Prochlorococcus marinus str. NATL2A: one gene and its partners. Each later gene encodes a partner of the first gene's protein in a complex. Links are inferred from orthologs where the notes say so. Each region holds a gene or a part of one and is shown on either strand. Other genes may lie near its edges.

Region 1 (4,611 bases):
TGTAAGAACCGTAAAAGAAAATACCAAGAACAAAAATAACAGCTGTTCCACCTGCAGTAGCGACTAACCACAAAGGTAGTGCTCCCTCTGTCCACCTTCTTTCCCAGGAGACTGCAGGCATACCATTTGGCAGACGATCTCCTGCTCGTCCATCAGGTCCTTTTAATTTGCTCATGATAAAGAGATTTAGTTAAAGAAGTAACTGGAAAAAAGAATTCCCATTACAAAAACAAGTAAGAGTCCAAGATAAAGACTAGTTCGGTTTAATTCAACCGGAACTTTATTTGGATTTGGATTGACTTGCATGGATAATAAAGCAATCAGATGAAATTTGTTTATTTCAGACGCGTGTCAAGTTCCGCCTTGGAATCAAAGCGCTGAACAACAACAGGAGCTTTGCTTTCTCCAGCCTGAAAATACGTATCTGGTCTAGGAGTTCCAAAAGCGTCGTAGGCAAGCCCAGAAGACACAAATAAGAATCCTGCCACGAAGATCGCAGGAAGTGCTACCGCATGGATAATCCAATAGCGGACACTAGTAATGATCTCAAAAAACGGGCGTTCCCCGGTAGAGCCGGCAGCCATAGCCTCACTTAATCAGCTCAGTGATCTTATCAAGCGAAACCAAAAGAAACGGTCTGTGTTGCAAGGTGGTTACACAGAGTCATGGAAATCATCAAAAATTTATGATTTCAACCCTGCCACCGCAGTAAATTGCCCCTTTCTCCAAATACAAATCCCTTAGGACTCTCACTGTTTAAATCGTCCAGAAATAGAATTCTTATGAAATTTGTTGGAACAGATTCACCAACAGGGTCTTTTTCCCAAGTTTTTCCCTCATCATTGCTCACTAATAAAGTTCCATTTCCTCCAGCGGCCCAAATCGACTTAGATGGATCCCAAACAAGATCTTGATAGTTATACCCATTAACTATTGGGATAATGGGCTTTGACCATGAATCGATATCATCAGGATCTGCATTAAATCTGATTTCAGCTCCTCTAGAAAGCATCCATAAATCACCATTTGGCTGTTCACCAACACTTTGAACTCTCTTACTACTTGCTCTTTGATGAGGGCTCCATATCTCTTCTCCAGGTCTTAGGACTGAGAAGAAGTTACCAAGGCTACTAACACTTATATATCCACCGTTATTTGTACGTCTTAATTCTCTTATGCCTCCAGAGCCAGAAGTATCAACAACGATTGCTTCCCAATTGGTACCAGCATCGGTAGTTTTATAAATTGCCCCGGCAGTAGTTGCTAACTCAGCAATATCAGTATCAATTGTTGTTATCAAATACGGATCTCCAGGTAACTTATTTCCCAAATCAAGACGAGTCCAATTTTTTCCTCCATCAGTGGTATGAAGAATCAATCCTGGTTGACCTGCAATCCAACCTTCTTGGCCTTTGAAATCAACGCTTATTAAACGAAAATTACCTTCGCTTGGTATGTCTAAATTTCTTTCTTTCCAAGTTATTCCTCCATCATTTGTCTCAAGAATTAATCTGTTTGTCCCTACTAAGAACCCATTTTTGTCATCTACAAAGTCAACATCTAGTGGATTTGCTTCAGTATCTAGGTCAACTAGTGACCAAGGACTTGATGAGCCTATGGAAGCATTGCTAACAGTACAACCACTAAGAGCTACTCCAACTATTAAGACAAGGGTCAAATTAATGACATTTGAAAACAGACGTTTCATTTCAAAGAATAAAGAGAGAGAAAACAGGCAGCGGCTAAAGCCAGACTTCCAAAAATAAGAACGTTTTTCTGGCCTGAAGGAAGTTTATTAAATCCAAAGCCATAAGTAAGGTTTTCTTCAAATCCACTAGGCTTTGATTTAGGGCCAATATCCTTGTATCCACCAAATCCTACTCGACAGACTGGACATCTAAACTTCTCTCTATCTATGTCTAGGAATGCTGTTCCTGGTTCAATATTTAGCTTTTTTATACCCTCATCAGGATCATAAATAAAACCACAGCTCATACATTCGAAGCGATTTCCTTTTGGATCAAATTCCTCGTTTGAGTTTTTTGGTTCAAATGAAATAACTTGATTTTGTTGTGCATCAAGATTCAAATCTCCCAAAGGATTTGATTCTGTTTTTTTGTCTTCACTCACAGTTTTCACTTTCACACATAACAACTCTATGGCACTAATCTAGAAAATGACTGTCAGACTGATAATGAAATCAGTAATTCATTCATGTTTTCCCTTCAGGGTTATGAGTATTTTTTAGGATTTCTTCTTATTTCTGGAGCAGTTCCAATTCTTGCTCTCACAACAAATAAGTTAATAGCTCCAAAAAGCAAGGCAGGAGAAAGACAGCTTACATATGAATCTGGTATGGAGCCCATTGGAGGGGCATGGATTCAATTTAATATTCGTTACTACATGTTTGCTCTTGTTTTCGTTATATTTGATGTGGAGACAGTATTCCTTTACCCATGGGCAGTTGCATTTCACAAACTTGGGTTATTAGCATTTATAGAAGCTCTTGTTTTTATCACAATACTAGTTGTGGCATTAGCATACGCATGGAGAAAAGGTGCCCTTGAATGGAGTTGAATCCCTTGAAAAAATCTCCCTCTTCTGAAGCTGTAAGAAATCTTAGAGAAGCTTCCTGCGGTCCAGTTGGGACGCCGACAGTAACGAATGATTTAAGCGAAAACATAATCCTCACTAGCCTTGAAGATCTTCATAACTGGGCAAGACTAAGTAGTCTTTGGCCTCTTCTTTATGGAACTGCTTGTTGTTTTATTGAATTTGCAGCTCTAATTGGATCTAGATTTGATTTTGACAGATTTGGATTAGTACCTAGGAGTTCTCCTAGACAAGCAGATCTACTAATAGTGGCAGGCACCGTCACAATGAAAATGGCACCTGCTCTTGTAAGGCTTTATGAGCAAATGCCAGATCCCAAATACGTAATAGCTATGGGAGCTTGCACTATTACTGGTGGAATGTTCAGCGCAGACTCCACCACGGCAGTCAGAGGTGTTGATAAGTTAATACCTGTTGATCTTTACCTTCCTGGATGTCCTCCAAGACCTGAAGCAATATTTGATGCTGTCATTAAATTAAGAAAAAAAGTTGCAAACGAATCAATCTCAGAAAGATCAAAAATTACCCAAACTCATCGTTATTTAACTATCCCTCATAAAATGAAGCGAGTCGAGTCAAAAGTAAATGGACAATACCTAAAGGCAAAAACTCAATTAATTGCTTTAAATCCTTCACTATCTGAAGAGTTTGATCAATCTTTAAAAGAGGTTCAAAAAATATCTGAAGAACTTTCAAGTAATTAAGCTTCTCTTATAAAAAAATGACAAACGATTCGGAAATTGTAGTTGAAGAAAAAATCTCAGGTCCAATAAGCGATTGGCTCTCTAACAATGGATTTGAAAACATTCCTCTCAAAGAAGACCACTTAGGAATTGAAGTTATAAAAATCTCCCCAAACAATCTCTTAACAATAGTTGAAGCGTTAAAAAATGATGGATTTAATTATCTGCAATGCCAAGGTGGCTATGACGAAGGTCCTGGTTTAAATATAGTTTGTTTTTATAATCTAATAGAAATGAATGAATTAAAAGAAGATATTTCTCCTCGCGAAGTAAGATTAAAAGTATTCCTAGATCGCAATGGGGACCTAACTGTTCCAAGTTTATATAGTCTTTTCAGAGGAGCTGATTGGCAAGAAAGAGAAACATTCGATATGTATGGTGTTAACTTCCAAGGTCATCCTCATCCCAAAAGACTTTTAATGCCTGAAGACTGGAAAGGATGGCCTCTCAGAAAAGACTATGTGCAGCCTGATTTTTATGAAATGCAAGATGCATACTAATTTATTTACCTTTTTTGTATCTTCTGTAAAACCTCATTATTGCTAAAGCGAGACTTCTTGGGTCGTGCCTCAAAGTTGGAGTGACCTTTGAACCCTGAAGAGAAGCTAAATAAACATTATATCCTCTAGATAAAAGATCAATCTTGTTGCATTTGACGGGTTCAGCCCCTTTTGATTTGTAGTAATCAACCAATGGGGATGGTTTTAATTCATCTTGAGCAAGTATTGAACTAAATATTTTCCTAGAAATTCCTCTTGATGCCAATTGCGCTTCTATGGCCCTTACATGACCAGTTACGTCAAGTCCATCAGTTTCTCCAGGTTGAGTCATCAAATTACATACATATAGTTTAGGAGCTTTGCTCTTCTCAATCGCCTCGACTATTTCAGGGACAAGCAGGTTTGGAAGAATTGAAGTGTATAAACTTCCTGGACCTATCAAAATAATTTCAGCATTTCTTATAGCTTCTAGAGCTCTTGGCAAAGCTGGGGGTCGCGATGGGTAACAGCCGATTCTGACTATTGGCAAAGGGGCTTTTCCTATGGCTGACTCTCCATCTATTCGGTCACCATTTTCGAGTTCCGCCCACAAACGAACATCTACATTAGTTGCTGGTACAACTTGACCCTGAACTGCAAGAACACGACTTGAAGCAGTAATTGCGGTCTCTAAGCTTCCAGTTATCGCAGTCAAGGCAGATAGGAAAAGATTCCCAAAACTATGTCCCTCAAGTCCACTACCTGAGGGAAAGCGA
Region 2 (4,622 bases), 130 kb from region 1 along the record:
TTTGGTGGTAATGCTAACCCGCAATAATAGGATTAATAATCCACCACAAACCCCACCAGATATCAATTTTCTAGTTCTAAGACCTTTAATTGGTTTTAACTTTTCTTTATTATTAACTAACATAATTGCAAATAATATCAAAACATTTACAGCTCCTACATATACAAGAATTTGAGCTGCAGCGACAAAACTAGCATTTAGCAAAAGATATAAACCTGCTACAGCCATAAATACTCCGCCTAATAAAAATGCTGAGTAAACAATATTTTCTAATAAAACAACTGCCAAACTTCCAGAAACTATGACAGCACTAAGAATTAAAAAGCAAATTAATTCTGTTGAATAAGCGATATTCATTTGTTAGTAGAATTTAATTTATTTGGAACCATATCCGACGAATTATTCTTACCTTCTTCTTCTGATTTATCTGCTTGCAGTTCTTTTATAATCTGACTTGGTAGCTTACCTGCTCTTAGTTGGTTCGCGGGTAATTCATGAGGGTCCATTATGCCCTTTGGCAAATAAGGTAATTCTCTGAGAGGACGAACTGATGGATCTGAAGTTACGCTTGTTGGTAGTCTTCCAAGAGCAACATTATCGTAGTTAAGGCTATGTCTATCAAATGCAGACAGTTCATATTCTTCTGTCATTGATAAGCAATTTGTAGGGCAATATTCAACGCAATTTCCACAAAAAATACATGCACCAAAGTCAATTGAATAATTTCTTAATTCTTTTTTCTTGGTTTCTTTATTCATTACCCAATCAACGACTGGCAGATTGATTGGGCATACCCTTACGCAAACTTCGCATGCAATGCACTTATCAAATTCATAATGAATCCTCCCTCTATAGCGCTCAGAGGGGATTAGTTTTTCGTAAGGGTATTGAACCGTTACAGGCCTTCGACGCATGTGGTCGAATGTAACTCCTAGTCCATCAACTAAATATTTTGCTGCACTAACGGCTTCTTTAGTGTAGTCGGCAACTTTTTCAAGGAAACCAAGCATATTAAATTTGATGCCGGCGGTCTATATCTACAGTAATCATTATACAGTTTTTTTCAATTAAATGTAGGTACTTTTACTTAAAAAAACTAGCTAGTGTGTTGCTTTTCTATTATCCTCCAAATGTCATCGGAAATGCCAATTTAAGTGAAGCAGTTACAAGTAAATTGACCAAAGAAATAGGTAAAAGAAACTTCCAGCCTAAATCAAGTAGTTGATCAATCCGAACTCTTGGAGTAGTCCATCTCAATAAGATTGCTAGAAAAACCAGTAAATAAGCCTTAAGGATTGTCATTACAATTCCAAGAGACGCAGCAATAATTTGAACTAATGGATTATCAATTGAGAGACCTATAAATGATGAAAACCAATCAATTGAGATTGGAAAACCCCATCCTCCCAAGTACAGAACAGAAACAAGTAAAGCAGATAAAACAAGATTGATGTATCCAGCTAAGTAAAACAGAGCAAATTTCATGCCTGAATACTCAGTTTGATAGCCAGCTACAAGCTCTTCTTCTGCCTCTGGCAAATCAAAAGGTAGTCTCTCGCATTCAGCTAATGCACAGATCCAAAAAATAATAAAACCTACAGGTTGTCGCCATATATTCCAACTAAGGAAGCCGGCAGTATTTTGTTGCTCAACTATGTCAACAGTGCTCAATGAATTGCTCATCATAACTATGGCCAAAACTGCTAGCGCTAATGGAATTTCATAACTAATTGATTGAGCGGCAGCTCTCAGCCCACCTAGTAAAGAATATTTATTATTGGAAGAGTAGCCACTCATCAGTAAACCAATTGGTTGAATGCTACTTAGGGCAATCCACAAAAATATTCCTATACCTACATTACTAATTAACAGATTTTGACCAAAGGGAACAATTAGCCAAGATAGAATAACTGGCACTAAAACTAATATTGGACCAACTGTAAAAAGAACACTGTCAGCCCTTGCTGGAATAATGTCTTCTTTTACTAAGAGTTTCAAACCGTCTGCCATTGGCTGAAGAATACCAAGTGCACCTGCATATTCAGGCCCAATTCTTTGTTGAGCTGCTGCAGAAATTTTTCGTTCAAGCCAAACTGTTACTAATACACCAATGACAGCTGATACCAATACTAAAAGCATCGGAAGAGGGATCCATAAAAGGTGTGCTAATTCATGAGATAAACCAAGGTTTTGAACGCCTTGGGTAAAACTCATTTCAAGGTCTATGCCTGAATTCACTTCTTACATATGTTCTATTAACAAGGTTAGTGTAATTTTGAATTAATTTTAAATTCGAAAAATAAATTTCAAATTATCTGCTTTCAAGAGGCTTCCAATTTCTCATTTTTGCTCCTTCATAAATTTGTGATGGTCTGAAAATTCTATTTGCTCCAAGTTGTTCTCTCCAGTGAGCCAACCAACCAGCAACTCTGGAAATAGCAAAAACTGGTGTAAATAAATCTCGAGGAATACCAAGCTTTCGATAAACCAGTCCAGAATAAAAGTCAACATTTGGGAATATACCTTTTGGCCCCAGCTTGGAAATAGCCTCTTCTTCAAGTGCTTTGGCTACTTCATACATTTCATCTTTACCAAATTCCGAGAAAAGTTCCTCTGCGAAGGCTTGTAAAATTGTTGCTCTAGGGTCTTTGACACGATACTCCCTGTGTCCAAAGCCCATGATTTTCCTTTTTTTTGCAATTGCATCATTGAGAAATGAAGAGACTTCATCAGGTCTTCCAATTTCTTCTAGCATTGCTATCACATCTTCATTGGCCCCTCCATGAAGAGGACCGGCTAATGTCCCAACGGCAGAAGCGACGACGGCATAAGGATCAGTCAATGTGCTTGCAGTTACTCTTGCGCTAAACGTACTTGCATTGAGACTGTGCTCGGCATGAAGAATTAAACATCTGTCGAAAACTCTTGCTGCAAGAGGATTTGGCTCCCTCTCGGTGAGCATATAAAGGAAATTGGAAGAGTAAGGCAAATCATCTTGAGGTTGAATTGGATCGTCTCCTTTTCTTATTTGCTCGAAAGCAGCAACCATAGTTGGAATTTTTGCAATCAACCTCACTACTGCGTCGTAGATATATTTTGGATCATCAATTGCTCTTCGAGAATAAAAGAGGCCCAAAGATGCAGCACTTGCTTGAAGAGCATCCATAGGATGCCCAGACTCTGGAAAACACTTGAGCATATCTCTAATTCTAAAGCTCACTCGTCTATGCATTTGAACGTCCTTTTCAAATTTCTCAAGCTCATTTTCAGTGGGAAGTTCTCCCCAGATCAAGAGAAATGCAGTTTCTAAAAAACTACTTTTTTGGGCTAGCTCAGATATTGGATAACCTCTGTAGCTAAGCCTTCCTTCTGTTCCATTTATTTCGCATATCCCTGAGTTGGTTACTGGAACCCCTTCCAAGCCTGGCTTTAGAACCAAATTAGTTGTCTTTTTTTCGTTATCTATGGCTTTAGCTCCTGCAAAACAATTTTCTGTTCAATTGAAAAATTTTCAACTTGAACTTTATTTTATAGAATTAAACTATATTTTTAATATAGCACTTTAAACTTTTTATCAACTTGTTTTTAAGTTGATTTTAACTTTAATGAAGTCTGGATAATTAATTGTAGGTACTGCAATGGCTATATCAATATCCTGAGGAGGATTTAGTGTGTTTCCTAACATAGTTTTCAATAAGATATATGGATAGAAACTATTTAAAATTGCTTTAGTTTTTTCTTTCCCTAAATGAATTTTTAGGACATCATCAAAATCATTAAATTCATTTGTATTCTGTTCATTATCTGAATAATTTTTTAGGTAGTTTGTATTATCAAAATTTGATATAGAAGATAAGTTTTGACTCCAAATGTAAGTCTTGTCATCTTCTTCGACAATTGCCTCAATGTTATCTTTTAGCTCATATGTATTATTTTCATTTGTACTTATTTTTGACCAAATTTCTAGCTTTCTGCTTTTAAAATCTATATTTGAATTCAAAAAATTCTCTTTTTTTAGAATATCATCTATCTCTGTCTTTTTCGTATCAGATTTCCTAGTTAAAATCAACCAGTCTTTATCATTTATCCAAATCAAATTTCCTTGAGAGTTTTCAAGAATTATTTTTAAGAGCTCAGAATAATCTGAGGTTGTTGATTCTTTGATAATAGAGGCTATTAGCTTTTGATATGGATGGAATGAATCTTTCTGAAAATACTGCTTGGGATTGTCAACTAATATATAATTCTCAGGCAATTCAGATTCCTTTTTTATATCAATTAAATTAGAATTAATATCTTTAACTGGCATTTTAGTTTTAACATTGTAAGCTAATATTCCTTCTAAGTTTAATTTATTTTTATCTACATTTACAGAAGATAGTAAATTATCTACCTTATTTATATTCAATAAATCTTCTTCTTGACCAATAAGATTTAAAATCTTTTTTGGAGACATTTCTAATAATAATAATCCGTCTTTAAGATTATCCTTTAATTGAATATTCTTATACATTTTTTTTGTATTTATTATATTGCTATCTAATTTTTCTATTGAAGATTGTATGATATTAGGATTGGATGATATTAAAAGATTATCTTCATCATTTGCAAAGTAGATTGAG
Region 3 (4,530 bases), 120 kb from region 1 along the record:
AGGTTTATTGTTGCAAATAAAAGACTCAAATGGAAATTACGGATGGGGGGAAGTTTCACCTATTGAGAAAAAGGAATTAGAAAAAAGTATAGAAAGTCTTGATTTTATTGGGAAACAAACTACAAAAGATTCAATAGAAAATTATTTATTTGAATTGCCAGGCGCACTTGCTTTCGGATTAGGGTCCTGCTTAGCCGATTTAGAAAGTCTCACTCATAGGAAGTTAAATCTTGAAGGTTTTGACGACGCAAAATCAGCTTATCTTTTACCTACAGATATTGATCCATTAGAGTCAATACGTAAATATGTAGATGAATCAAATGAGAAGAAAAGTTCTTGTACAATAAAATGGAAAGTATCTCACCTAGAAAATAACTTTAAGGAAGAAAAAACATTACAAAAAATCTTAGACATTTTACCAAATAATTTTAAACTTAGAATTGATCCAAATGGAGGTTGGAGTCGCCAAAAAGCACAAGAATGGATTAACGAACTCAAAAACGAACCTCGTTTGGAATGGATTGAACAGCCACTCCCATCAAAAGATATTGAAGGTTTATTTTCATTGGCCACTCAAATTCCAATCGCACTAGATGAATCTTTGGTTGAATTTCCATATTTACGAAAAACATGGAAAAGTTGGCAAATACGTCGCCCTGCATTAGATGGTGATCCGAGATTACTGTTAAAAGAAATAGAACAAGAAGATAGTCAAACAGTCATAAGCACAGCTTTTGAAACTGGTATTGGGAGAAGGTGGGTTAATCACCTCGCTGCCAGACAAGTCAAAGGGGGAAATCCTCGTGCACCTGGACTTGCACCTGGATGGTGCCCAAAAGGCCCACTCTTCAACAACAATCCGAAATTAGTCTGGGAAGCCGTATGACCAAAATTGCAGTTGTAGAATGTATTCCTGAAAAAAACCTGGACTGTTCAAAAGAAATTTTGAAGAATTTTGCAAAGCATAACTGGGTATATCTAGCGACTCCAAAAGATCAAACGAAAATCCCCACATCGTCAACCTTACCTGAAGGAGAAGGAATAATCATTTCAAGCGGGGGCAGCATTGGAGGGCCAAATCTTTGTTTCCAATCACTTAAAAATCTCACTAATTCGGCTTTATCAACCGGAAAGTGGTTAAAGAATCATGGCCTTAAGCCAAATGAATGCATCATTCTCAATTCACTACCTTTGCATCATATAAGTGGTTTCATGCCTTGGTGGAGACATCAGACTTGGGGATCTGGGTATTACTGGATTTCAAATTCTATAATGCATAAACCACTTCAACTTAAGCAATTTAGTGAAGCATTAACTAATAAACATAGACGTCCATTAATTACATCCCTAGTTCCAACTCAATTATTATCTTTGATAGATAATACTGATGGTTTAAAATGGCTTCAATCCCTTGCTGTGATATGGGTTGGAGGAGCTTCCATCCCTATAGACCTTGCTGAAAAAGCACGCAGAAAGTCTATTAATCTAGCTCCTTGTTATGGGGCCACTGAAACAGTAGCAATGGTGACTTGCCTTAGTCCTAAAGACTTTTTAAATGGAAGTAATAGTGTTGGGTTCCCTCTCGAAGATGTTGAGATAGAAATCAACAAAAGAAATTCACTTAAGATTAAAACCAGTAGAATTGCAACTTCAAAATGGAAGAATAATAAATTCGAATCAATTAAAGACTCAAATGGATGGTGGGAAGCAGGCGATCTAGCGCAATACATCATTCTAGACAATAGAAAAGCAATACAAATCCTAGGTAGAAGAGATTCAGCTATAAATTCGGGCGGTGAAACGATTTTTCCAGAAGATATCGAAATGGAATTAATGAAAATAATCTCAAAAAATCAAATCCCAATTAAAGATATTTTTGTACTAGGAGTTAGTGACAAGAAATGGGGACAACGTTTAGTTGCCTTAACAAAATTCAAAGGGAAAGAACTAAACAGATATCCAATCATTTCACTTCTGAATGATCTCATTGAAGACTGGCAACCATCCAAAAAACCACTGAACTGGTACGATTGTCCAAAACTTTCAAGAAATATCAATAAAAAATGGGAAATAAAAAAATGGCAAGATTGGATAGCCTTTAATAAACCTATTAACTAAAAATTCGAACTAGATTCATGAAGCCACAAATTTATTTGTTTAGATAATGCACATTTTTTTCTAGTAATTGGATTTATCGATACATGTTTTATATTTGTCGAACCGATTTGCTCTCCATTCTTTTTAAATTTAAATCGAAGTACAAATGAAGACTCATTTATCTTCTCTGTTTCCAGTTCAATATTTATAGTATCTCCAACATAAAGTGGTTGAAAATAATTTGCTTCACAATGAACAACTGGTAAAGCTATATCTAGTTGGCTTGTATTGATTTCGTTTGTAGGAAAAATATCTTTCAAAGCTATTCCATATTTTTCTAAACTTTCTTCCCAAGTTTCATGACACCATCTAAATAATTCAAGAAAGTGAACCACACCTGCAGCATCTGTTTCACCAAAACGAACTGTTCGTTTCAAACATAACCATTCTCTAGGATTACGCTTGTCCAAAAACCTATCTATCAACAGAACCCATAATCACATCAATCGAACCTAAGATTGCCATTATATCAGCGACCTTGGCTCCCTTCAGTATGTGAGGAAGTATCTGCAAATTATTTGAGTCAGCTGCTCTAATTTTAAACCGCCAAGGGGTTACATCATTATTACCTTGAATAAATACTCCTATCTCTCCTTTTCCAGACTCAAGGCGGGTATATAATTCACCATTAGGAATCTTAAAAGTCGGTGCAACTTTCTTGGCTACATATTGATAATCAAAGCCCGATAAATCACCTTTTTTTCCCTCAACTGTTCTTTGTGCCTCAAGATTTTCTGTTGGCCCCCCAGGAATCATCTCACAAGCTTGTCGTAATATTTTTAATGACTGTCTCATTTCTTCAATACGAACTCTATATCTTGCATAACAATCACCCTCTTTCTCCCATGCAATATCCCATTCAAAATCGTCATAGCATTCATAATGATCTACCTTTCTCAAATCCCATGGGACACCTGCCGCCCTAAGCATTGGGCCAGAAAGACTCCAGTTAATCGCTTGCTCTTTTCCTATAACTCCTAAACCTTCTATACGTCTACGAAAAATAGGATTATTAGTAATCAATTTTTCATACTCATCAATTTTTGGACCAAACCAGTCACAAAAATCTTTGCATTTTTCTAACCAACCCCAAGGCAAATCACATGCAACGCCACCAATACGGAAATAATTATTATTAATCAATCTCTGACCAGTTGCAGCCTCCCATAAATCGTAAATCATCTCTCTTTCTCTAAAAATATAAAAGAAAGGAGTTTGAGCTCCGACATCAGCCAAAAATGGACCTAACCATAGCAAATGGTTAGCGATCCTATTCAACTCAAGCATTATCGCTCTGATATAACTTGCTCTCTTGGGTACCTTTATATTTGCTAAACGCTCAGGGGCATTAACAACAATGGCTTCATAAAACATACCAGCCGCATAATCCATGCGACTCACGTAAGGAACAAACATAACGTTTGTTCTATTCTCAGCAATTTTCTCCATCCCTCGATGCAAGTAACCAATAACTGGTTCACAATCAACAACATCCTCTCCATCAAGGGTTACTACTAATCGCAATACCCCATGCATTGATGGATGATGTGGCCCAAAGTTGACCACCATTGGCTCAGTACGCGTTTCAAGCTGCGTCATTGGGCCCAACCAAAGCAATGTCTAGATACTAGTAAAAACTTATGAAAGAAGGGCCAATTAGTTCAAGTTCTAACTTTAATCATATCCCTGTAATGGGGAAAGAAATAATTCGATCATTAAAGGAATTACCAAGTGAATTAACAAAAAAAGGATTAATTATTGATGCAACCATTGGAGGCGGGGGACATTCCGCTCAAATACTCGAAAATTTCCCTGGAATCAAAATTATTGGGCTGGATCAAGACCCAATGGCTATAAAAGCAGCATCAAAAAAATTAATTAAATTCGGAACAAGAATAGAAATAATCTCTACAAACTTCGCAGACTTTTCACATCACGAACAAGCCATTTGTGTCCTAGCGGATCTTGGAGTTAGTAGTCATCAACTTGATGAGCCTTCACGAGGTTTTAGCTTTCGTTTAAATGGTCCAATAGATATGCGTATGAATCCCAAAGAGGGTTCAAGTGCAGCCGAACTTATTGAAACTCTCTCTGAGCAAAATCTAGCTGATTTAATATATGAATTAGGCGAAGAAAAACGATCTAGGCGTATTGCAAGAAAAATAAAAAATGATCTAGCTGAAAATGGACCATACTCTGGAACTCAAGACCTTTCTTATGCAATTGCAGGCTGCTTCCCCCCCAAGCAAAGATATGGTCGAATTCATCCCTCAACAAGAACTTTTCAGGCTTTAAGAATAGCTGTGAATAATGAATTAGGCTCTCTCGAAAGTTTACTTTTAAAAGCTCCAAACTGGTTGCTAGAGAATGGAT

The links.
Region 2: the proteins of PMN2A_RS01705 (region 1) and nuoH are in contact, whole or in part, in a cryo-EM structure (PDB 6KHJ), measured with the Thermosynechococcus vestitus proteins. The link is inferred for Prochlorococcus marinus str. NATL2A from one-to-one orthologs. Residues at the interface, in WP_126986108.1 of Thermosynechococcus vestitus: Gly6, Tyr7, Glu8, Tyr9, Phe10, Gly12, Phe13, Leu14, Ile16, Cys17, Ser18, Pro21, Ala24, Leu25, Ala27, Ser28, Leu31, Arg32, Pro33, Ser35, Arg40, Leu41, Thr42, Thr43, Tyr44, Glu45, Ile51, Gly53, Ala54, Trp55; in WP_126985484.1 of Thermosynechococcus vestitus: Gln8, Lys26, Trp29, Leu30, Pro33, Met34, Met37, Leu38, Leu83, Ile84, Phe85, Lys86, Glu87, Asp88, Val89, Leu90, Pro91, Ala92, Thr100, Ala104, Val107, Ile108, Phe111, Leu112, Tyr114, Ile115, Ile125, Ser126, Leu128, Phe133.
Region 3: the proteins of PMN2A_RS01705 (region 1) and PMN2A_RS01095 are in contact, whole or in part, in a cryo-EM structure (PDB 6ZJN), measured with the Thermus thermophilus proteins. The link is inferred for Prochlorococcus marinus str. NATL2A from one-to-one orthologs. Residues at the interface, in WP_096411116.1 of Thermus thermophilus: Glu45, Ser46, Asn48, Pro50, Ala51, Gly52, Glu53; in WP_223903221.1 of Thermus thermophilus: Met26, Thr27, Asn29, Gly31, Pro32, His34.

The regions. Positions count from the first base shown.
Region 1 is NC_007335.2:327,192-331,802, reverse strand. What follows is about bases 949-3,895. They hold PMN2A_RS01705 (NAD(P)H-quinone oxidoreductase subunit 3), read left to right. Parts: upstream 949-2,214; coding sequence 2,215-2,577; downstream 2,578-3,895. Other genes in these bases: yvcK (uridine diphosphate-N-acetylglucosamine-binding protein YvcK), read right to left, coding at 3,858-3,895; PMN2A_RS01695 (NAD(P)H-quinone oxidoreductase subunit J), read left to right, coding at 3,335-3,856; nuoB (NADH-quinone oxidoreductase subunit NuoB), read left to right, coding at 2,568-3,317; PMN2A_RS01710 (rubredoxin), read right to left, coding at 1,705-2,058; PMN2A_RS01715 (photosynthesis system II assembly factor Ycf48), read right to left, coding at 949-1,708. Outside these bases: PMN2A_RS01725 (photosystem II reaction center protein J), read right to left, coding at 1-175; PMN2A_RS10040 (photosystem II reaction center protein L), read right to left, coding at 187-306; psbE (cytochrome b559 subunit alpha), read right to left, coding at 336-584; more of PMN2A_RS01715, read right to left, coding at 692-948; more of yvcK, read right to left, coding at 3,896-4,611. UniProt on the Escherichia coli protein: NDH-1 shuttles electrons from NADH, via FMN and iron-sulfur (Fe-S) centers, to quinones in the respiratory chain. The immediate electron acceptor for the enzyme in this species is believed to be ubiquinone.
Region 2 is NC_007335.2:196,767-201,388, forward strand. The notes cover bases 180-3,137. They hold nuoH (NADH-quinone oxidoreductase subunit NuoH), read right to left. Parts: upstream 2,239-3,137; coding sequence 1,120-2,238; downstream 180-1,119. Other genes in these bases: PMN2A_RS01020 (NADH-quinone oxidoreductase subunit J), read right to left, coding at 180-357; ndhI (NAD(P)H-quinone oxidoreductase subunit I), read right to left, coding at 354-1,010; PMN2A_RS01035 (citrate synthase), read right to left, coding at 2,312-3,137. Outside these bases: more of PMN2A_RS01020, read right to left, coding at 1-179; more of PMN2A_RS01035, read right to left, coding at 3,138-3,439; PMN2A_RS01040 (DUF3352 domain-containing protein), read right to left, coding at 3,575-4,622. UniProt on the Escherichia coli protein: NDH-1 shuttles electrons from NADH, via FMN and iron-sulfur (Fe-S) centers, to quinones in the respiratory chain. The immediate electron acceptor for the enzyme in this species is believed to be ubiquinone.
Region 3 is NC_007335.2:209,385-213,914, reverse strand. The notes cover bases 1,665-4,530. They hold PMN2A_RS01095 (NAD(P)H-quinone oxidoreductase subunit H), read right to left. Parts: upstream 3,757-4,530; coding sequence 2,572-3,756; downstream 1,665-2,571. Other genes in these bases: rsmH (16S rRNA (cytosine(1402)-N(4))-methyltransferase RsmH), read left to right, coding at 3,798-4,530; PMN2A_RS01100 (acyl-CoA thioesterase), read right to left, coding at 2,115-2,567; PMN2A_RS01105 (AMP-binding protein), read left to right, coding at 1,665-2,118. Also shown: menC (o-succinylbenzoate synthase), read left to right, coding at 1-886; more of PMN2A_RS01105, read left to right, coding at 883-1,664.